Regions from separate parts of the Chromobacterium sp. Ag138 genome, predicted to be linked through region 3. Evidence: riboswitches for the same ligand, from Rfam matches in the RefSeq annotation. Region 3 holds a riboswitch; each other region holds the start of a gene.
What was found. Region 3 has a riboswitch for cobalamin ahead of ACY3GB_RS12745 (TonB-dependent receptor domain-containing protein). Riboswitches for the same ligand answer to the same signal wherever they lie in the genome.
Positions count from the first base shown of each region.

Region 1: another riboswitch for cobalamin. It lies ahead of ACY3GB_RS10410 (CbtB domain-containing protein); the one in region 3 lies ahead of ACY3GB_RS12745 (TonB-dependent receptor domain-containing protein).
Region 2: another riboswitch for cobalamin. It lies ahead of ACY3GB_RS21540 (HoxN/HupN/NixA family nickel/cobalt transporter); the one in region 3 lies ahead of ACY3GB_RS12745 (TonB-dependent receptor domain-containing protein).

Region 1 covers NZ_JBUPWA010000001.1:2,261,181-2,268,262, reverse strand. The annotation lists gene ACY3GB_RS10435 (GlxA family transcriptional regulator) at 1-611, shown strand, start outside; gene ACY3GB_RS10430 (hypothetical protein) at 1,198-1,593, shown strand; gene ACY3GB_RS10425 (chromate resistance protein ChrB domain-containing protein) at 1,870-2,847, shown strand; gene ACY3GB_RS10420 (chromate transporter) at 2,844-4,004, shown strand; gene ACY3GB_RS10415 (CbtA family protein) at 4,236-4,979, opposite strand; gene ACY3GB_RS10410 (CbtB domain-containing protein) at 4,993-5,205, opposite strand; adenosylcobalamin (AdoCbl) riboswitch at 5,208-5,369, opposite strand; gene ACY3GB_RS10405 (histidine phosphatase family protein) at 5,425-5,994, shown strand; gene ACY3GB_RS10400 (hypothetical protein) at 6,062-6,415, shown strand; gene ACY3GB_RS10395 (DUF411 domain-containing protein) at 6,475-6,909, shown strand; gene ACY3GB_RS10390 (chitosanase) at 6,977-7,082, opposite strand, start outside.
Region 2 covers NZ_JBUPWA010000001.1:4,621,976-4,629,057, forward strand. The annotation lists gene ACY3GB_RS21530 (cobaltochelatase subunit CobN) at 1-2,937, opposite strand, end outside; gene ACY3GB_RS21535 ((2Fe-2S) ferredoxin domain-containing protein) at 2,934-3,263, opposite strand; gene ACY3GB_RS21540 (HoxN/HupN/NixA family nickel/cobalt transporter) at 3,260-4,306, opposite strand; cobalamin riboswitch at 4,415-4,599, opposite strand; gene cobD (threonine-phosphate decarboxylase CobD) at 4,667-5,665, opposite strand; gene cbiB (adenosylcobinamide-phosphate synthase CbiB) at 5,658-6,596, opposite strand; gene ACY3GB_RS21555 (cobyric acid synthase) at 6,730-7,082, shown strand, end outside.
Region 3 covers NZ_JBUPWA010000001.1:2,766,953-2,774,034, forward strand. The annotation lists gene cobU (bifunctional adenosylcobinamide kinase/adenosylcobinamide-phosphate guanylyltransferase) at 1-449, opposite strand, end outside; gene ACY3GB_RS12745 (TonB-dependent receptor domain-containing protein) at 460-2,325, opposite strand; cobalamin riboswitch at 2,452-2,659, opposite strand; gene cobT (nicotinate-nucleotide--dimethylbenzimidazole phosphoribosyltransferase) at 2,781-3,815, shown strand; gene ACY3GB_RS12755 (histidine phosphatase family protein) at 3,812-4,414, shown strand; gene cobS (adenosylcobinamide-GDP ribazoletransferase) at 4,402-5,133, shown strand; partial or broken gene ACY3GB_RS12765 (arginase family protein) at 5,505-5,775, opposite strand; gene ACY3GB_RS12770 (YoaK family protein) at 5,798-6,616, opposite strand; gene ACY3GB_RS12775 (SPOR domain-containing protein) at 6,725-7,082, opposite strand, start outside.

The DNA.
Region 1 (7,082 bases), 510 kb from region 3:
CGTGGTGGCTGCACCATGCCTTCAAGCAACGCTTTCCGAAAGCGCGCCTGGTATGGGGAACCGCAGTGGAGCAGCAGGATGGGATCACCACCACCGGGGGGCCGCTATCCTGGGTCGATCTGGCGCTGCATATGATCAGAAACCTGGCGGGCGCCGACGTCGCCAAACTGGCGGCCGATGTGTCGGTGGCCGACAGCCTGCCGCTGCAGCAGCTGGTTTACGCCCCCAGGGGATTCATCAACGCGACCGATCCCTTGCTGCTGCAGGCGGAGCAGATCATCCGCCATGCCAATCCCGGGCTGACTGCCGAAGGGCTGGCCAAAGCCCTGAATCTGAGCGACAGGACCCTGCACCGGCGGCTGAAGGGGCTGACCAACGAATCGCCCAAGGGCTTCATCACCCGGGTCAGGATAGAAACCGCCTGCGTGCTGCTGGAAACGCCGGGAGCCAGCGTCAAGCAAGTGGCGCTCAATTGCGGCTACAGCGAGGAAACCGCGTTCCGGCGCGCCTTCATCCAGCTCACCGGGATGACGCCGGCCGATTACAAGCGCTGGTCGAGTGGACGGGGCGCGGCTTCGGCCGCCGCAAGGCGGATGGCCAGCGCCGAGTAGCCGCTGATACCGCCGTTTCCCAGCCGGGACAAGACGGATGGGACTGCATCCAATCGCGCGTTCACCCTTGCCAACGCGTTCCCTTGGCCTGGCTCACCGTCGGATCGCCTGATGGTTCCTGTGGATTCCGGCGAATTCAGGTTCTGGCCGCATCCCAACCGCGGGGCGGCATGAAAAGTGCTATTCCGACTTGCGCCACGCAAGCTCTAGCGTGCCAATGGCCGAATATTGGCGCAGCAAAAAGAATAGATGACCACGCGGAACCAGTATTTTGCAAAACAACGCCAGGTGTTGTTACTGCAAGGGCAGTCCACTGAAAAATTGGATAGGGACTATCAGGCGGGACTGAAGGCTAAGACTAATGTTTTAACCGGGAGTTGACCAAGCTACCGTAGATGGCGAAGTTGAGTCGCTTAAGCGGGCAGGCTAGAAATGGAGCCTGAGTGCGGTTTTGTCTGTGGCCAGCTTATGGCTCCCAAGGGCAGTCAGCTTATCCTTTCCATTTTGCGCAGTATGATGTGTTCGTGTCCGTGCTGTTTTCTGAGATGGGCTAGCTTTGAAATTTAAGGACGCAGAGGGGAATTAAATGAGAAAGGCTTTTTTTATAGCTTTGATTGTTCTTGTTATGGTGGGCGCGTCCTGCATTGCATCTGAAAAGAAAGTGGCGAAGTTGATAGTTGATGATGGTCGGCCGTCGCTTCTTTTTTTAAAAGATTGTCGCTATGACGCATTTTATATTGAAAGCGAGAATGGGGAAATTCTGGCGAGCTTGATCTACTCTGAGGCTCTTGGTCACGGCCCCATTTTCAAACAGAATACGTTTATCCCTCTTGAAGTATTGCTAAATATCAAAATCAAGAAGAACACCATATACAACTTGTCTGGCAATGCAGAATGTTTGTCGGATCGACAGGTGCCAAGAAAGTATTTTAAGTTTTTGATAAAAGACGATGGCCAAATTGATATTCTAGGAGGTAATTGAAATCTCATGACATCTCCCAATGCTGATCTGAGAGGTGATTGGACTGCGCAAGGCTGCTGTTCGGCCCTGGTGATCGTCAGGGAGAGGGGGCGTAAATGACTGTGGTCGATTGGTAAGCAGTCATTGGTCTTCAGAAGAGCTGATACTAAAAGCCTATCTAGCAGGAGCCGATTCATACCGATTGCAACGAGGATCTCGTTGTTTGAAATAAGCTCCGCATCAGAATGTATATCACCTTGATTGCAAATTATGTAATCTTAATTTCAAGGAGGTGGTATGGGCGCATTCGAATGGCTGGTGCTGATCGCCAGCATCCGCGGCGGCAACAGCAATCCGCGAGTCAGGTTGTGGCGCCAGTTGCGCGCGCTGGGCGCGGCGGCGCTGGCCGATGGCGCCTACTTGTTGCCGGATCGGGCGGAGTTGCGGCTGCAGCTGGACAATCTGCGCGAGGAACTGATCGCCGCCGGCGGCAGCGCGCATGTCTTGCGCGTGCGGGAGGAGGCGCCCGAGCGGCAGGCGGAGTGGCGGGCGCTGTTTGACCGCAGCGACGCCTATGCGCGGTGGACGCTGGCGCAGACGGCTTTGCTGGCGGCGCTGCCGGAATCGGAAAGCGAAGCGCGGCGCGGCTTGCGCCAGCTGCGCAAGGAACTGGAGGCCATCGCGTCAACCGACTATTTCCCCGGGGAGCCGCTAGCGCGGGCGCGCCAGCGTTGCAATGACGCCGAACGCCAGCTGGCCAGGCACTACTCCCCCGGCGAGCCATTGCCGGCGGATGGCGGGATCGAACGGCTGGACCGCGCCGCATACCAGGGGCGGATCTGGGCGACGCGCGCCCGGCCCTGGGTGGATCGCGTCGCTTCGGCTTGGCTGATCCAGCGCTTCATCGATCCGGCGGCTCGCTTCCTCTGGCTGACAGATATCCGCGACTGCCCATCTGACGCGCTGGGTTTCGATTTCGACGGCGCGGCCTTCACGCATGTCGGCGAGCGGGTCACCTACGAAACGTTGCTGGCCAGTTTCGGGCTGGAGCGGAATGGCGGGTTGCTCCGATTGGGCGCGATGGTGCACGCGCTCGATGTCGGCGGCGTCATCGTGCCGGAAGCCGCCGGCTTCGAAGCCATGCTGGGCGGCGCGCGCCAACGCCTGGCGGATGACGATCAGCTGTTGGCCGAGATTTCGCAGGCGCTGGACTCGCTGTACGCCCATTTCACGCCAGCCGGCGCCAGGTTGGCCCTCTCAGGAGCCGAATCATGACAGCGTCCCCCATCGCCCCGGCCAAGTACAAGCTGTGGCAGCTGACGCGCTACTTCCTGCGGCTGGGCGCGCTGGGCTTTGGCGGCCCGGTCGCGCTGGTCGGCTATATGCACCGCGACCTGGTCGAGCGGCGCGGCTGGATCACCGAGGCCGATTACAAGGAGGGGCTCGCGTTGGCGCAGATCGCGCCGGGGCCGCTGGCGGCCCAGTTGGCGATCTATCTGGGCTATGTTCATTACCGCGTGTTGGGCGCCACCGCGGCGGGCTTCGCCTTCGTGCTGCCGTCTTTCCTGATGGTGCTGGCGCTGGGCTGGGCCTACCAGGCCTTTGGCGGCCTGCCCTGGATGCAGGCGGTGTTCTATGGCGTGGGCGCCGCGGTGATCGGCATCATGGCGATCAGCGCGCATAAGCTGGCCACCAAGAACCTGAAAAACGACCGCTTGCTGTGGGCCGTCTTCGCCGCATTGGCCTTGCTAACCATCATCACCCAGTCGGAGATCGCCTGGCTGTTCATTGCCGCCGGCGTGCTGGTTTGGCTGGCGCGCTGCCGGCCGCGGCCATCGTCCGGCACGCTGGGCGCGGCGCTGCCGCTGCCCTTATTGCCGGCCATCTCCGATCCGGGCTTGCTGCTGCAGCTGACCGTGTTTTTCGCCAAGGCCGGCGCCTTCGTCTTTGGCTCCGGCCTCGCCATCGTGCCGTTTCTGTATGGCGGCATCGTCACCGAGCATCACTGGCTGACCGACAAACAATTCGTCGACGCGGTGGCGGTAGCCATGATCACGCCGGGGCCGGTGGTGATCACCACCGGCTTCATCGGCTACCTGGTGGCGGGCTTGCCCGGCGCCTGCCTGGCGGCGCTGGCCACCTTTCTGCCGTGCTATCTGATCACGGTGCTGGCCGCGCCGCATTTCAAGAAGCACGGCAAGCGGCCGGGGCTGGTCGCTTTCGTAGACGGCATCACCGCGGCGGCGATCGGCGCCATCGCCGGCTCGGTGGCGGTGCTGGCGCAGCGCTCGCTCACGGATCTGCCTACCGCGCTGCTGGCGCTTGCGGCCGCGGCTTTGTTATGGAAACTGAAGAAGCTGCCGGAGCCGGTGATTGTCGCCGGCGCGGCGCTGCTTGGCGTCGCGCTCTTTCCGCTGACGCATCATTTTTGAGGTAATCGGCTGCGATTGCCCCTGTCTTGGGTATCGCATTCGGCGGAATGCCGAGCTTGGCCCAGGATCGGCATATGCAGGACCAGGCGATAGGCCGCGCGCAACAAGCGTTAAGGAAGGATGGCCAGTCGATGCCGGCCGCCATCCGCGCCGACGGCGAGATGTGTTCTGTCCATCCGCCGAAAATGAAACACCCCCGCCAGGGCGAGGGCGCATGCGAGGGTTGTTCGCTCAGTTGATCTGGAAAGCGTCGCGCCGATCCTCCAGCAGCCGTTCCACCAGGCTGCCGAATGCCACGCCCAGCCCTGCCCACAGTATCGCCTGGATGCCGAAGGAAGCCATCCGGAAGCGCCACAGCAGCACGGCGGAGAATTGCTCGGGGATCTCGTTCACCTCGGGCAACAGCGCCTGGGCGACGATCACCAGCGCGATGAAGGCCGCGCCGGCGATCAGCGTCGCGTCCCAGGCCCCGAAGCGGGCGATCAGCTTGCGGGCCAGGAGCACCGCGATGGCGAGCGCCGCCAGCGACACGGCTATCATCGCGAAGAACAGCGCGGTGCGGGAGCCTATGGTGCCGGGATCGCCCACCGCCGGCGGATTGGGCGGGTACTTGAGGAAGGGCACCAGCGCGAACGAGATGAAGCCCAGCAGGGCCATCAGCGCCGACAGCGCGCGGGCGCGCAGCGCGCCGATGCGGCCGTAGGCGAAGGCGAACGCCAGCGCGAACAAGCCGCCCACGGCGGTGCCGAACACGCCGACCCCGACGAACAGGCCGATGCCGGACTGGACGCCGCGGCTGACCAGTTCAGGCGTTTCGTCGTGCTGGTGTCCGCCGCTTTTCGCCATTTCCATTTTTTCCTCGAAGGCGATCGCGCCCTCGACCTGAGGCTCGCCGACGATCTTGGCAAAACCGAAAGCCAGCAAGCTGGCCAGAAAGCCCGCGATCATGCCGCGGATCAAAAGACTTCTCACCATGTCCGGCGCCTCCTTAGTGGCAGGGAAAGCCGAGCAGGTGGCGGCCGTCGTGGACGAACTCGTGCACGTACATGCTGTTGAAGATGGCGGCGGCACCTTCCTCCACGCCGACGAAGTAGATCGCCAGCAGCATCAGAATGCTGCCGAAGACTGCCCAGGGCAGCAGTTCGCGAATGGGGAGGGACACGGGCTGGATCGCCGGCGCCATGACGGGGCTTGCATGCATGAGATATCTCCTTGAGGATGACGCGTCCTGAAACGGATGGTTGGCTGGATGCGAAGGCCTGACTTTTCATGCCTGTCCGCATGGCGGATCAGGCTGATACACAGTGGCGCGACCGTGCCGGATTCGCACCGGCTTCCTCGCATCGAGACGATGTGGATTCTAGAGAGCCAAGAAAAAATGTCAAAGAACTTCAGGACGTTTTGACGGAGAGCCAAGAGCATGACGAGCCGTATCACCCTGCTGTGCGTGCCGGCGAGCCGCGCGCTGCGCGCCGGCCATTTTCCGGCGGACGATCCGCTGGAGCCGGAAGCGCTGGAACGGGCGGCGCGCCTGGCCGGTTCGCTGGCGCTGGCCGAGCTGGCGCTGCACAGTCCGGAACGATGCGCCCGACAGACCGCCGACGCGCTGGGCCGCGCGGCAGAGGAGGCCATGGCGTTGCGGGAGGTGGATCATGGCCGTTGGCGCGGCCTGTCGCTGAAAGCGATCGCGACGGCGGAGCCGGAGGCCTTGAGCGCATGGCTGTCTGACCCGGGATGTCCGGCGCCGGAGGGGGAGTCGCTGCTGGCGATGGTCGAGCGCGTCGGCCATTGGTTCGAGCATTTTCGCTGGCCGGCCGGCCACGCCCTGGTCATCGCCCATGCCAGCGCCATCAAGGCGATTCTGTTGCGGGCGTTGCGCTTGCCGCCGCAGGCGTATCGGCAGATCGACGTCGCGCCGCTGGCCCGGATCGAACTGTCCCGGCAGCAGGATCTGTGGCGCTTGCGCCTGGGGGGCGATGATTCCGCATGATGGGACGGATTTGATCTGTGTGCGCTTGCCGCGCGGTCCGGCATGGTATCGTCCTTGAATGAGAATCTTGCGCCGCGCCCTGTTGCTGCTCGTGCTGCAGCTGTCCCTTTTCGGGATGGCGGCGGCGCATGCGCCGTTGACGGGCTTGTTGCCATCCGAGGCGTGCGCGGCGATGAGCGCGTCGCGTGATTGTGCCGGGATGGCGGTCAAGCCAGCCGCGAAGCATGCGGCGATGCATGACGCGGGCGCTTGCGCTTCGACCGCCTGTGCCCAGGCCTGCCTGCCGTTGTTCATCGAGGCGTCTTTGCCCGGCGTGGCCGTTCTGGCTTGCGGCGGCGTGAGGAACGCGGCGCGTCCGGTCCTGCTTCCGGGCCCGGTCTTGCCGCCGCCTCTGCGTCCTCCCGAGTTTGCCCGGATCTGACATTTTCCCGCGCGCGGCCGCGCGCGATCGATCTGGACATCCATCTAAAGGAGGACATCATGTCCTTGCGTCATTTTCTGTTTGCGGCCGTTTTGGCCGCCGCCAGCGCATCCGCGTTGGCCGCCGTTCCCGCCACCGTCTACAAGAGCCCGAGCTGCGGCTGCTGCGAGGCTGATATCGCTTATCTGAAACAGAACGGCTTTGCCGTTGCCGCCGTCAACCGCGACGATATGCAGCAGGTGAAGAGCCAGCTCGGCGTGACGCCTGGCATGGGCAGCTGCCATACCGCCAAGGTTGGCCGCTACGTGGTGGAAGGCCATGTCCCGGCGGCCGCCATCAAGCGGCTGTTGGCCGGCAACAGCAAGCTGATCGGCATCGCCGTGCCTGGCATGCCGTTGAATTCGCCCGGCATGGGCGAGACCACGCCCGGCACGCTGCCGGTGTACGCCATGTCGGCGGATCAGAAGACCGGCGTGCTGTACGGCCGCTTCTAAGCGTTGAAACGAAAACCGCGCGCGCCAGCTGAGAAGGCGCGCGCGGTTTGGTCTGGCGTTGGGCGGCTTACTTCATTTCCCAATCGGTCACTTTTAGCACTGCGGCGTCGGCGTTTTTCAGATCGGTCTCGCCCTGGTTCAGCAGCGTGCTCCATTGCTTGACGCGGTTCTTG
Region 2 (7,082 bases), 1.9 Mb from region 3:
GCGGCCGGTGGGCAGGATGTGGGCCATGCCGCGCGTCGGCGCGCCGCTGGGGCCGGCCGGCACGTAGCCGCCTTCCAGGCCGCGCAGCAGGTTGTCTATCTCCTCGGCGGTGCGGGCGAGTTTGAGGCATAGTTCGGCGCAGACGAAGTTCAGCACCCGCTCCAGATCGGTGTTCGGCTCGATGCCGGGCAGGATGTTTTCGACGGCGGCCGGGATGGCGGCGGCGTCGTAGCCGCGCGCGGCCAGATCGGCGATCAGCGCGCGCGCCAGCTTCAGCACCGCGTCGTGCGCGTCGGCGCGGGTGACCAGGGCCTGGCCTGCTAGCCTAGCTAATTCAATTGGGGCATCGGCCAGCCGCTTGCCCTGATTCTGCTGCCACAGCGGCCAGTCGCCGCCGCAGGCCGCCGCCACGCTGGCGGGCAGGCCCGGGATGCCGAGGTTGGGCAGCCGGGTCAGCGCCAGCAGCATGTCGATCAGCGCCTCGCCCTGCGGCGCGTTGCCCAGCACGTGCAGGCCGTCGCGGATCTGCGCCGCGCTCAGCTCGCACAGATAGCCGTCTATGTCCTCGATCAGGTGGGCGACGTCGACGCCGTCCATCTTGGCCAGGCTCAGCGGCACGCCGTCCTCGTTCAGCGTGTCGTCCCAATCGTGGTCATGGTCGTGGTGGTCGTGGTTGTGGCCGTGATGATCATGATGATGGTGGTCATGGTGGCCGTGGTGATGGCCATGGTCGCCATGATCGTGGTGGTGATGGTGTCCATGATCGTGGCCGTGCGCGGCCTTGGCCGGGCGGTATTTCGCCGCCGCGGCCGTCGCCGGCTTCATCGCGGCCGCCGGCTTGGCCGCCTGCGGCCGGTATTTGCCGTGGACGGCGGCGGGCGCGTGCTGGTGTCCGCCATGCGGGTGATCATGGTCGTGATGATGGCCATGGCCGTGTTCGTGGTGAGGCTCGTGCCCGTGATCATGGTCATGATCGTGCTTCAGCATCGCCGCCAGGTCGGTGTCGAGCTTGGCTTCCTTGATCAGGTCCCAGATCTGTTGCTGCAGCAGCGGCAGCTTGTTTGGGTCCAAGAGCTCCACCTGGTAGTACTCGTCCACCAGCTGGGTCAGCTGCGCCAGCGGGCCGTAGCTGTCGGCGGTGGTCATGGTCGGCGTCAGGTGGTCGATGATCACCGCGTGGCCGCGGCGCTTGGCCTGCGAGCCTTCGCCCGGATCGTTGACGATGAAGGGGTAGAACAGCGGCATGTCGCCCAAGAGCGCGTCCGGGAAGCAGTTCTGCGACAGGCCCACGCCCTTGCCCGGCAGCCATTCCAGCGTGCCGTGCTTGCCGACGTGGACGATGGCGTCGGCCCGCCAGTCGTCGCGCAGCCAGCGGTACAGCGCGTAGTAGTGGTGGGTGGGCGGCAGGTCCGGCGTGTGGTAGATGGCGTCCGGGTCCATGCCGTAGCCGCGCGGCGGCTGCAGCGCGACGAAGACATTGCCGTAGTCCAGGCCGGAGAACACCAGCTCGTCGCCGTCGACGTAGGCGCCGCCCGGCGGCTGGCCCCAGCGTTGCAGCATCTTGCCGCGCAGCGCGTCCGGCAGCTCGTCGAACCAAGCCTGGTAGCGCTTGGCCGGCACGCGGGCGGCGGCCTTGCGCATCTGCTCGGCGCTCAGGTAGTCCTGGTCGTAAGCGCCGTGGTCTATCAACTCGTGCATCAGCGCGTCGCTGTCCGGCGGCAGCTCATCCATCCGGTAGCCGCGGCCTTGCATGCCGCGCAGCATCGCGTACAGCGAGGCGGGGGAATCCAGACCCACCGCATTGCCTATCTGCGAGGCCTTGCTGTTGGAGTTGGTGAAGATGAAGGCGATGCGCTTGTCGGCATTTTCCACATGGCGCAGCCGCGCCAGGCGCGCGGCGATGCCGGCCAGGCGGCGGGCGCGGTCAGGCAGCGGCGCGTATTGCTCGGCCTGGCCTGCCTCCGCCGGCTGCTTGAAGCTCAGGGGCACGCCTATGATGCGGCCGTCGAATTCCGGCAGCGCCACGTTCATCGCGGTGTCCAGCGGATTGAAGCCGCGGTCGGACGCTTCCCACTGCTCGCGGGTCATGCTGCTGGTGATGGCCTGCAGCACCGGCAGGTTGAGTTGGTCCGACGCCTCCACCGCCCAGCCGGGCTGGGTGGGGCCGTCGTTGTTGATGTCGCCCATCGCGAACGAGGTGGTGTTGATCAGCAGGGAGACTTGGGCGCGCGGGTCGGCCAGCAACGCCAGCGCCGCCGGCAGGCCACCGTCTTGTATCGTTCGCAATGACGAGGTGAACACCGGCAGCGCGTTGACGCCGCGCTCGGCCAGGCAATCCACCAGCAGGTCGATGAAGCGGGTGTTGCCGGACAGCCAGTGGGCGCGGTAGAAGCACAGGCCGATGGTGGGCCAGTCCGGATCGCGGATTTCGAGCCAATCTTCCAGCGAGCAGGGCGCGGCCAGCTCCGGGTGGTAGACGCCGTGCTCCGGCAGCGGCTGCGGGCTCTGGTAGCCGAAGCCGGTCAGCAGCAGCCGGTCGGCCAGGCAGCGCATCATCTCGCCCAGGTTGGCGCTGCCGCCTGCCTGCAGATAGGCGTGGACGTCCTGCTGCAGCGATACCGGTGCGCTGCACAGGGCCTGCAGCTCCGGGTCCGGCTCGCCGGTGCCGCTGACCACGATGACGGCGGCCTGCAGCCGGCGAGCGTGGGCCAGCAGCGACTCCAGGCCCGGTATCGCGTCGGCGCGGCCCAGCACGCGCAGCACGATGGCGCGGACATCGGCCAATTGGCCGTCCAGCAGCGCCTGCATCGCGGCTTCGTCGGCGATGCCTTGCAGCGAAATGCCGGCGACAACGGGAAAATCTTCCGGCCAACGCGCGCGCGACAGCGCGGCGAGGTCGGTGCCGGCGTGGCTCAATAGTGCGATTTCTGCGTTCATGCCTGCGGTTCCGTTTCGATGTCGCCGATGCCGGTTTTATGGAACACCAGCTCTTCGACCGGGACGCCGCCCTTCAGATGCTGGCAGACGATGCGTTCGACGTCGGCTTCGCTGACCTTGCGGTACCAGACGCCGTCCGGGTACACCACCATCACCGGGCCTTCCTTGCACACCGCGAAGCAGTGGCTGCGGGTGCGCTTGGCGCGCAGGCCTTCGCAGGCGTCTATGGCGCGGCCCAGGTGCAGGAACATCGCCTCGGATCCCTGGCCGTCCGGCGTGCAGCGCGGACCGGTGCACATCAGTACGTGTTTGTCGTGGGTTCTCATCGCGCCTCCGGCGTCAGTTGGTCGAAACGCTTCCATTTGTAGATGCCGGCGGAGGCGAGCCAGGTGAACAGGAAGACGGCGACGACTAAGTAGCCGAAGTGGGCCAGGTTGTCGTTGAGCGCGGCGATCCAGTCCCAGAACGCGCCGGTGAGCTGCAGCTTGTCGGCCAGCAGTCCCAGGCCTTCCAGCCCGCCGATGCCGACGGCGACGACGACGGAGACGAAGGTGATGGTCAGGTTGTACCACAGCTTGCGCACCGGATTGACGAAGGCCCAGCCGTACACTTCCACCATCATCATGCTGTCCAGCGTGTCCACCAGCGCCATGCCGGCGGCGAACAGCACCGGGAATACCATGATGTGCCACAGCGCCACGCCGTGGGCGCTTTGCGAGGTGGCGATGGCGAACAGGCCGATTTCGGTGGCGGTGTCGAAGCCGAGGCCGAACAAAAAGCCGATGGGCAGCATGTGCCAGCTCTTGGTCACCATCTTGAACAGCGGGCGCAGCAGGCGCGCGATCAGGCCGCGGTTGTTCAACAGCAGATTCAGTTGTTCATCGCAGATGGCTTCGCCGGCGCGGGCGCGGCGGAAGGCCCCCCACACCGCGCGCAGGGACGACAGGTTGATCAGGGCCAGGGTCAGCAGGAAGAAGGCCGACACGCTGGTGCCGATGACGCTGCCTATCTCCTTGAAGCCAGTGACGCGGCTTTGCAGCGCGCTGGCGGCGAACACGATCAGCGCCACGGCGATGACGACCACCGCCGAGTGGCCCAGCGAAAAGAACAGGCCCACCGCCGACGGTTGGCGGCCTTCCTGCATCAGCTTGCGCACGGTGTTGTCGATGGCGGCGATGTGGTCGGCGTCCACTGCGTGGCGCAGGCCGAACAGATAAGCCAGCAGCGCGGTGGCGAGCTGGGCCGGGTGATCGGCGAAGGCGGCGAACGCCCAGGCCCAGGCCAATAGATTGGCCAGGATCAGTCCGGCGAGAATGGGCGCGTGGCGCGCCAGGCGGCGGCCGGCGGCCGGCGCGGTGGATGGATGCATGGTGCCCTCGAAGACGATTCACGTCGCGCAAGCGAGGGCACAGTCCGCTGGTTTTTCATGGGCGGCGCATGTGCGTATCCCCCGGTACACCCCGCCCGGTTTCTGCTTGCGTCGACACGCATGACGGCCGGTCTCCTGGCTCGCGCGTCGTCGTCCGGCGCCGCCTTCCCGACCTTGCTAGGGGCCAGTGGCGTCAGGCGTGGACTCTGCGCTTACAGTTGCGGGGGCAGCCGCGGTTTCGCACCGCGTTCCCGTTTCACCCATCAAGGGGCACCGTCATTGATTGGACTGGATCATACGTGACAACGCCGATGCTGTGAACCGTAGCGCCGGAGCGGCGTCCGGGCCCGTCGCGCGGTCTCATGCGCCGAGCGCGTGCCGCCGCCAGTCGGTGAGCGCCTGCTCCAGCCGCACCCAGTCGGCGTCGGCCTTGGGCAGGCCGAAGCGCAGGCTGGGTATGGCTTCGAAATAACGGGTCAGGATGCCGCGGCCGGCCAGGTAGCGGTGCGTGGACAAGCTGTTTGCGTCCGGCGTCCACTGAAACAGCTCGCAGCCGCCGGCGGGCGGCAGGCCGTGCCGCTCCAGGCAGCGTTGCAGCCTGGAGCTGTCGCGTTGCAGCTTGGTTTTCATCGCCTGTTGCCAGGCCGTGTCGCGCAACGCCAGCCTCACCGCCTCGCGCGCCGGGCCAGCCACCGTCCATGGCCCCAGTTCCTCGGCCAGGGCGTTCAGCAGTTCCGGCCAGCCGAACACGAATCCGGCGCGCGCGCCGGCCAGGCCGAAGAATTTGCCGATCGAGCGCAGCACGATCAGTCCCGGCTTGCCGATGCGCGGCAGCATGCTGTCTTCCGGCGCGGCGTCCAGAAACGCTTCGTCCACCACCAGCCAGCCACCGCGCGCGGCCAGCCGCTGCCGCCAGTTTTCCAGCAGCACCGGGTCGAAGCGGTCGCCGGTGGGGTTGTTGGGGTTGCACAGCAACACCACGTCCAGCTGGTCTATGCCGGCGGCCAGCTCGTCAGGCGACAGCCGGAACAGCTGGTGCCCGCGCTTCTGCCAGTGGTGCGGGTGCTCGGCGTAGCACAGCGCCAGCATGCCGACACGGCAGGGCGCGCGCAGCCGCGGCAACAACTGGATCGCCGGCTGCGAGCCGGCCACGGCCAGCAGCTTGTCGCTGCCGTAATATTCCGCCGCCGCCGCCTCCAGCCCGTCATGGTTCTGCGGCAGCCGCAGCCAGCTGTCGGCCGCCAGCGGCGGCACCGGCCAGCCGTTGGGATTGACGCCGGTGGACAGGTCCAGCCAGTCTCCGGCCGGAATGCCGTATTCGGCCGCGGCGCGCAGCAGGCCGCCTCCGTGTTCAAGCATGGATCGCTCCGATCAAGATGGCGGCCGCCAGCGACAATGCCGCCCACAGCCACATGCCCCGGTTGACCAGCCGCACCGCGCGGCCGATGTCTTCGTGCGTGGGAGTGGGACCGCAGCCAAGCGGCGGACGTTCCTTCCACTGGCCGTGATAGCGCGCGCCGCCGCCCAGGCTGACGCCCAGCGCGCCGGCGCCGGCGGCCATCACCGGGCCGGCGTTGGGGCTGTACCAAGTGGGGGCCTGGGTGCGCCAGCAGCGCCAGCCCTTTGCGGCATTGCCCAGCAGCAGATAGGTGAGGGCGGCCAGACGCGCCGGGATATAGTTCAAAACATCGTCGAAGCGGGCGGCGGCCCAGCCGAAGTGCAGGTAGTGATCGTTCTTGTAGCCCCACATCGCGTCCAGCGTGTTGGCCAGCCGGTACAGCACCGCGCCGGGCGCGCCCAGGACCAGAAACCAGAACAGCGCGGCGAAGACGGCGTCGCTGCCGTTTTCCAGCACCGACTCAATCGTCGCGCGCGCCACGCCGGCTTCGTCCAGTTCGCTGGTGTCGCGGCTGACGATCCAGCCCACCCGCTCGCGGGCCAGGGCCAGGTCGCAGTCGGCCAAGGCTTTTCGCACCACCTCGGCGTGCTGGGCCAGGCTGCGGGCGCCGACGGCCAGATAGAGCAGGGCGACCGGAACCATAATCTCCAGCAGCGGCAGCCTCGCCAGCGCCCAGGCGGCCAGCGTGAAGGGCGCCAATAGCAGCGCGATGGCCGCCGCGCCGCGCAGCCGCATGCGCCAGACCGGCTCAGCCTCCGGCGCTGCCGGGTAGGCCAAGCGCTCCACGGCCTTGACCAGCCGGCCGAAGCCGACCAGCGGATGCCAGCGCGGCGGTTCGCCCAGCAAGCGGTCCAGCAGCAGCGCGATCGGCAGAAACAGTGCGGAATTCAACGAACAGCCCTATATAATGGCCGGCCGCCGCCGGGAATTATCCAATGCGCAAGTCTGTCGCGCTTTGGGCGGCCGGAATGAATCAAGCCGCCATTCTAAGCGTTGTCAGCCATCCATGCGCAGGGAGATCGCCATGACCGCCAAAACCATCATGATCCAGGGCGCCACGTCCGACGCCGGCAAGAGCGCGCTGGCCACCGGTCTGTGCCGGCTGCTGGCCCGGCGCGGCGTGCGGGTGGCGCCGTTCAAGCCGCAGAACATGGCGCTGAACAGCGCGGTGACGGCGGACGGCGGCGAGATCGGCCGCTCGCAGGCGGTGCAGGCGCTGGCCTGCGGCGTGGAGCCGCACACCGACATGAACCCGGTGCTGCTCAAGCCCAACAGCCACACCGGCTCGCAGGTGATCATCCAGGGCCGCGCCATCGGCAATATGGAGGCGCGCGGCTATCACGGCTACAAGCCGGTCGCGATGAAGGCGGTGCTGGC
Region 3 (7,082 bases):
TGGTTGAGCCGGCCCAATTCGTCGACGAAGCGGCGGGTTTCGGCATCGCCCGCCACCACGCCCCAGCCCACCTCGTTGCTCACCAGCAGCACCTCGCCGCTCGCCGCGTCCAGCGCCGCCAGCAGCGCGTCGCGCTCCGCCTCGTATGCCGACGCGTCGAATCCGGCCTCGCCGAAGAAGCGCATCAGCCACATGCCCAGGCAGTCGATCAACAACAAACCATCCGGCGCGTCGTGGGCGGCGATGATGGCCGCCAGGCCGCGGCCGGCCTCCGCCACGCCCCAATGCGCCGGCCGCTGCGCGCGGTGAAGCGCCACCCGGCGCGCGAACTCGGCGTCGCGCACCTCGGCGGTGGCGAGATAACACACCGGTCCGCCATGACGGCGGGCCAGGTCTTCGGCATGGCGGCTCTTGCCGCTGCGGGCGCCGCCGGTGATCAGGTGGGGCATGGCTTGTCCCTTATTGGCTGTAACGCACGCCGATGAAGGCGCCCAGGCCGCCGGTGTTGTAGCCGTAAGCGGTTTCGTATTCGCGGTCGAACAGGTTATCGACGCGGGCGGTCGCGGTCCAGCTCTTGGCGAAGCGGTAGTTGGCGAAGGCGTTGGTCACGCCGTAACCGTGCAGCGCTTTGGACTCGGTATTCGTCGGATCGTCGTATCTGCGGGATACGATCTGCTGTTCCGCGCCCAGCGTCCACTTGCCCAGCTCTTTGCTCGCAGTGAAATTGGCGCTCTGGCGCGGACGGCGCTCCAGCCTATGGCCAGTGCCGTCATCGCGAGCGTCCAGCAGCGTAAGATTGGCGCCCAGATCGATTCCCGCCGCCACTGTAGCGCCTTCCAACGTCAAGCCACGGATGGTTGCGCGGCTGACATTTATCCGAGTATCAATACCATCCGCAGTGGTAGTGGAAGCGATCAAATCGCTAACTTGGTTATGGAACGCAGTCAAACTGAAACGACTAGCATTCTTGCTATAAACCAGTGCCAGCTCACTATTGAGCGAGCTTTCCGGTTTCAAATTCGGATTGCTCCGATAGTGGTAGTTGTCCTCGGGCATATCGGTAGGCGGATAGTACAAATCATTAAACGTGGGCGCTTTATAAGCCGTGCCATAGCCTACCCGAGCCAACCAGCCATCAGCGAATCGATAGCCGTAATCCAGCTTGCCGGTGGTCTTGCCGCCGAACTGGTCGTCATGATCGCGACGCAGGCTGGCCTGGAACAGACTCTTTCCCTTCTCAAGCTGGTATGTGGCGAATCCCGCGTACTGGGTGCGCGTGTTCTTGGTGAATAGATCGCTGCTGTCCACCTTCTGGTCGTTATGAGTCGCACCCAGCACGAAATTGCCCCAGGCGGTGGTCAAGTCATTCTGCCATGTCCACTCGTTCTGGGTCGTTTGATACAGGCTGTTTCGCTGCCCACCAGCCATGTCGCTGAACGTTTCCTGCTTATCCTGGCTGTGGCTGAACCGCAGCGTGCTGGTCCAGAGATCGGTAAAACGATTACGCGACTCTAGACTCTGCCCAGTCAGGCGGGTATCGATCCAGTCTTGTCCAACCAGATTTTGATCGAAATCGGCCCGGGCAAAAGTCTGGAACAAGCGCAACGTCAGATCATGCCCAGGCGCCAGGGTCTGGGTCACGTTGGCGGCGTAGCCATCATTACGATAGCCATCTTTATCCGGGTTGTATCCAAACTCATTCTTCGAATTCTTCGCCGAGAAACCATTGGATTGGGCATGGCTCAACTGCAGGCTATAAGCGGTATCGCCGCTCTTGCCGTCCACGCCAGCCGTCAGCTTGCCGGTGCCGCGGCTGCCGGCCTCGAAACCGGCGTTGAAGCGCGGCTCGCCCTCGCCCTTGCGGGTGAAGATCTGGATCACGCCGCCGATGGCGTCGGCGCCATACAGGCTGGACGCCGGGCCACGCAGGATTTCGATGCGCTCGATCTGTTCCAGCGGAATGTTCTGGATCGCCGTGGTGCCGGTCGTCGCCGACGAAATGCGCATGCCATCCACCAACACCACCGTGTGGTTGGAATTGCTGCCGCGCATGAAAATGCTGCTGCTAGTGCCTGGACCGCCGTTGCCGGCGATGGTCACCGCCGCCTGGCGCGACAACACCTGCTGCAGCGTCTGCGCGCCGCTTTCTTCGATTTCGTCGCGGGTGATCACGGTGGCGTCGGCCAGCGTTTTCGACAGCGGCTGCGCGATGCGGCTCGCCGTCACGACCACCGGATCGCCGACGAACTGGGGAACGCCGTCGGCCAGGGCCAGGCTGGAACAGGCCAGCGCCGTCAGCGCGGCGCAGATTTGAAGCTTGAACATGAAAACACACTCACGATAAGGTCAACGTTGAGTGCGAAGAGGACAACAGCAGCAAAGGACGGCACGGCAGAACCGGAACGCCTGTCGAATCGCCTCCCCGCGATACTCCAGTGGCCCACCGGCTTCCGGCCAGTGGCAGCGCAGGCCGGTCTCCGGGCTGGGCCTTGCCGGCGGCGCGCCTTCCCGTCCCGAGGACAGTGGCCTTTGCGCCGCCTGGGCGCATGCGCGCCAGGCCTTACCGTTGCGGGGGCAGCGCCGGTTTCGCACCGGCTTCCCGTTTCATCCGGGCGCGCAAGACCGCGCGCCTCCGGACACCTGCTGATCGGCGGATTATAACCCGCCGGACTTTTGGCGGCACCGGCCAAGCAGTAATATGCTTAGAGTCCAGCCGACGCCGCGCGCCGGTTCCCATTCATCATTCGGACCCCCGTCCGCTCCCGCAGCAGGCCCACACCATGAACAGCAGCAAACCCCTGGATCTTTCCGCCCGCAACGCCGCCCGCGCCCGTCAGGCCATTCTGACCAAGCCGCCCGGCAGCCTGGGACAACTGGAGGAACTGGCCTGCCGCTTCGCCGCCTGGCAGGGCCGCGCCCAGCCGGAAGACCTGCGGCCGGCCATCACCGTGTTCGCCGCCGACCACGGCGTCACGGTGGAAGGCGTGTCCGCCTTCCCGTCGGCGGTCACCACCGAGATGGTGCGCAATTTCGCCAATGGCGGCGCGGCCATCTGCGTGCTGGCGCGCGCGCTGGACGCGCAGCTGGAAGTGGTGGATGTGGGCGTGGCCGGCGATGTCTCCGCGCTGCCCATCGTCCACGCCAAGGTGAGGCCCGGCAGCCAGAACCTGGCCAAACAGGCCGCGATGAGCGCCGCCGAGACCGAGGCCGCGCTGGAGGCAGGCCGCGCCGCCGCCCGCCGTGCGGTGGAGGCCGGCGCCAACCTGCTGATCGCCGGCGACATGGGCATAGGCAACACCACCGCGTCGGCGGCGCTGATCTGCCGGCTGACCGGCGCGGCGCCTGAGCTGGTGGTCGGCCGCGGCACCGGCGTCGACGACGCCGGCCTGGCCAACAAGCATCGCGCGGTGAAGACCGCGCTGGCCCGGGTGGCCTGGGAAAACCTCAGCGGCCTGGACACGCTGTCCGAGCTGGGCGGCCTGGAAATCGCCGCGATCGCCGGCTTTTACCTGGAAGGCGCGCGGCTGGGCGTGCCGTCGCTGGTGGACGGCTTCATCGCCAGTGCCGCTGCGCTGTGCGCCAAGACGATGGAGCCCTCGCTGCACGACTGGCTGCTGGCCAGCCACCGCTCGGCCGAATCCGGCCACGATCTGGCGCTGAAAGCCTTGCAACTGTCCCCTCTGGTGGACCTGGGCATGCGCCTGGGCGAAGGCTCCGGCGCCGCCGTGTGCGTGCCGCTGCTGCAACTGTCGGTGAAGCTGCACAACGGCATGGCCACCTTCGCGGAAGCCGGCATCAGCGGCAAATCGGCATGAACCCTTACACGCTGACCCTGCTGCGCCACGGCGACATCGATCACGACGGCCGGCTGATCGGCCTGACCGACCTGCCGCTGACCGAGCTGGGGCACCAGCAGCTGGAACATAGCTGGAAACGCATCAGCAACCTGGCGCCGGTCACCTGCATCGCCACCTCGCCGCTGCAGCGCTGCCGCGAGTTCTCGGTCAGGCAGGCGCTGTCCGGCTCGCTGACGCTGAAGGTGGACCCGCGCTTCGCCGAGATGGATTTCGGCGGCTGGGACGGCCAGCCGGTGGCCGATCTGGAACAGGCCCACCCCGGCTGGGGCGACGCGCTGGCCGCCGGCCGGCTCAGCCCGCCCGGCGGCGAAACCTTCGAGCAGTTCCGCACCCGGGTGCTGGCCGGCCTGGCCGACTGGATGACCGAAGCCCGCGGCAGCCACCGGCTGCTGGTGACCCACGGCGGCGTGATCACGGTGCTGATGGCGGAGCTGCTGGGCGCCGACTTCTCGGTGGCCAAGCTGATGACGGTGCAACGCGGCGGCTTCGTCCAGCTGTCGATGCTGGAGGGCCACCCGGCCTACCTGCTGCGCCTGGAGTCCGCATGCGCGGACTGATCCTGGCAGTGCAGTTCCTGACCCGGCTGCCCACCCCGCAGCTGGCGGATTTCAAACCCGAATGGCTGGCCGCCAGCGCGCGCTGGTTTCCCGCCGTCGGGGTCATCGTCGGCGCGCTGCTGCTGGCCGCGCTGCGGCTGGGCGGCCTGGTCGATCCCTGGCTGGCGGCGCTGCTGGCGCTGCTGGCCTGGGTGATGGTGACCGGCGGCCTGCATCTGGACGGCCTGGCCGACCTCTCCGACGCGCTGGGCGCGGCCCATCGCTCGCGCGAGCGCTTCTTCGAAGTGCTGAAAGACCCGCATCTGGGCAGCTTCGGCGCGCTCTCGCTGATCCTGGCCGTCGCCGCCAAGCTGGTGCTGCTGATGCTGGCCGCCCGCCACGGCGGCCCGGCCTGGGGCCTGCTGCTGGTCCCGGCCTGGGCGCGCGGCTTCGCCGTCGCCTGGTCGGCCACGCTGCCGGCCATCGCGCCGGGCAGCGGCGAGCGCTTCGCCTGGCGGCGCGACTGGGCCGGCATGGGCCTGAACCTGGCCGCGCTGCTGGCGCTGTCCGCCTGGCTGGCCCCGGCGCTGCTGCTGGCCCCGCTAGCCGGCCTGGCCTGGTGCGCCTTCCTGAAGCGCCGCCTGGGGGGCATGACCGGCGACTGCCTGGGCGCGGGCGTGGAGCTTTGCGAGATCGCGATGCTGGGCTTGTTGCTGTGGCGGGTACCGGGGTGGGTTTGATCTGTTCCGAATCAGCTAAGCGACATGAGAATTGACCAAAACAGATTTGAGCCTGCTGCGCAGACATTAATTTCATGGCGGGGCTGCCCGCCAAACAGACCAAGGGGCTGCGCTGCCAGCCCCTTGGCAAATCCAGGCCGCCCCTACGGCCCGAGAAACCCCGGGAAAATAGTTTGAAGCTAGGCGCCGCCGATCAAAAAAACGGCGGCTCAACTTCCCCTGGCCTCAAACGGTTTTGCCGGCACGGGCCAAAGGGGATATTGGCGGTTACCAACCGGTCCTGCACTCTCACCCATCTTTTTTCACCCCAACAAAAAATGCCGCCCGCCGGGACTCCAGCGCGACGGCATTTTCTTAAAACGGCGAACCGCTTACAGCGTGCCCGCCACCTTCTTGTTGCGCATCAGGCACAGCATGTCACAGGCGGTGCGGCGGCGGCCCGCGCGGTGGTCTCGCTCTGGTCGTGGCTCGGCGCCACTTCCAGCACATCCATGCCGACGATGTTCAGATCGCCCAGATTGCGGATGATCTTCAGCGCCTGCGCGGTGGCGGGGCCGCCCGGCACCGGGGTGCCGCGGATGGGTCCAGACAGTCGATGTCGAAGGTCACGTGGACCGGCGCGTCGCCAATGGTCTTCTTGAGCGCGACACCACCGGCCGCGGCGTCAGGACGCGGAACGTCCGCCCTGCGCGGCGGCCCACGCGCGCCGCGACGCCCAGCGGCCGCGCCACCAGCGCCAGCGCAGTCGGACGTCGTACCAGGCGGGCCTGAGGCCCAGCAGGAACAGGAACAGCGCCAAGGGCAGCGTAAAGCCGAAACCGAGGTGTTTGAAACCCAGCGCCCCCACCACGCCGCCCAGGAAGAATGCCAGCAGGATCAGCGCGTAAACGCGGAATTTCTTGCGGTTGGAACGGATGGCCGCCACGCGCGGGCTTTCCTGGCGGTTGAAATAACTCATCTTGGCCAGCTCTATGCCCAGATCGGTGGCGATGCCGGTCATGTGGGTGCTGCGCAACAGGCCGCCGGACAGCTTGGTGACGATGGTGTTGTGCATGCCCATGATGAAGCACAGCAGCATCACAGTGGGCGGCGTGAACAAGCCCTTGTGCAGCGACAAGCCGGCGCCCAAGAGGCCGAACACCAGCAACAGCAGCGCTTCCTCCATCATCGACACGCCGTAGCCGCCGCGCAGCCGCTGCCGCCGCGCCCACAAAATCAGCCAGGTGCTGTGCATGGCCCCGCCGATGAAGCAGCACAGCATCACCAGCAGCGACATCGCCACGCGGATTTCGCCGGTGGCCCAGGCGTCGGCCATGCCGGACACGACGCCGGACACGTGCGAGGTGTAGCGGTGCACCGCCAGGAAGCCGCCGGCGTTGATCGCGCCGGCGATGAAGGCCATCGCCCAGCCGAGCTGGCGCAATATCCTGTCGTTGAAGCGGCCGCGGTCCAGCAGCCGGGTGATATGGATGTGTCGGGTCATGGCAAGCCTGGCAAGCAAAACGGCGGCCTGTCGCCGCCGTTGTCGATATTGCGCCGCAGCATGCCCGCTTGGCAAGCCGCTGGATCAAGCTTTGGCCACAGCCTCCGCTCAGCAGCCCTTGAGCGCGATGCCGGGCGTCAGCCGCTTCTGCAACGCCCTCAGGCGCTCGGCCTGCGCCGCGTCCAGGTCCTTGAAGGTCAGCGCGGTGATCTTGGCCGGCTGATCCTTGGACTTGACCACCGCCTTATCGTAGCCGGCCGCCTTCAGCCGCGCCACCAGCGTCTTGGCCGCGTCCTCCTTGCCGAACAGGCCCAGCGACAGATTGCCCTTGAATTCGTCGTTGCTGACGATGTAGTTGTCGAAGCCCTTGTCCTTCATCTCAGCCGACAAGGTCTTGGTTTCGGACTGGGTGGCCAGCGGCGGGTAGTAGACCCAGAAGCGGCCGGAGCCTTTGCTCTCTTCCTTG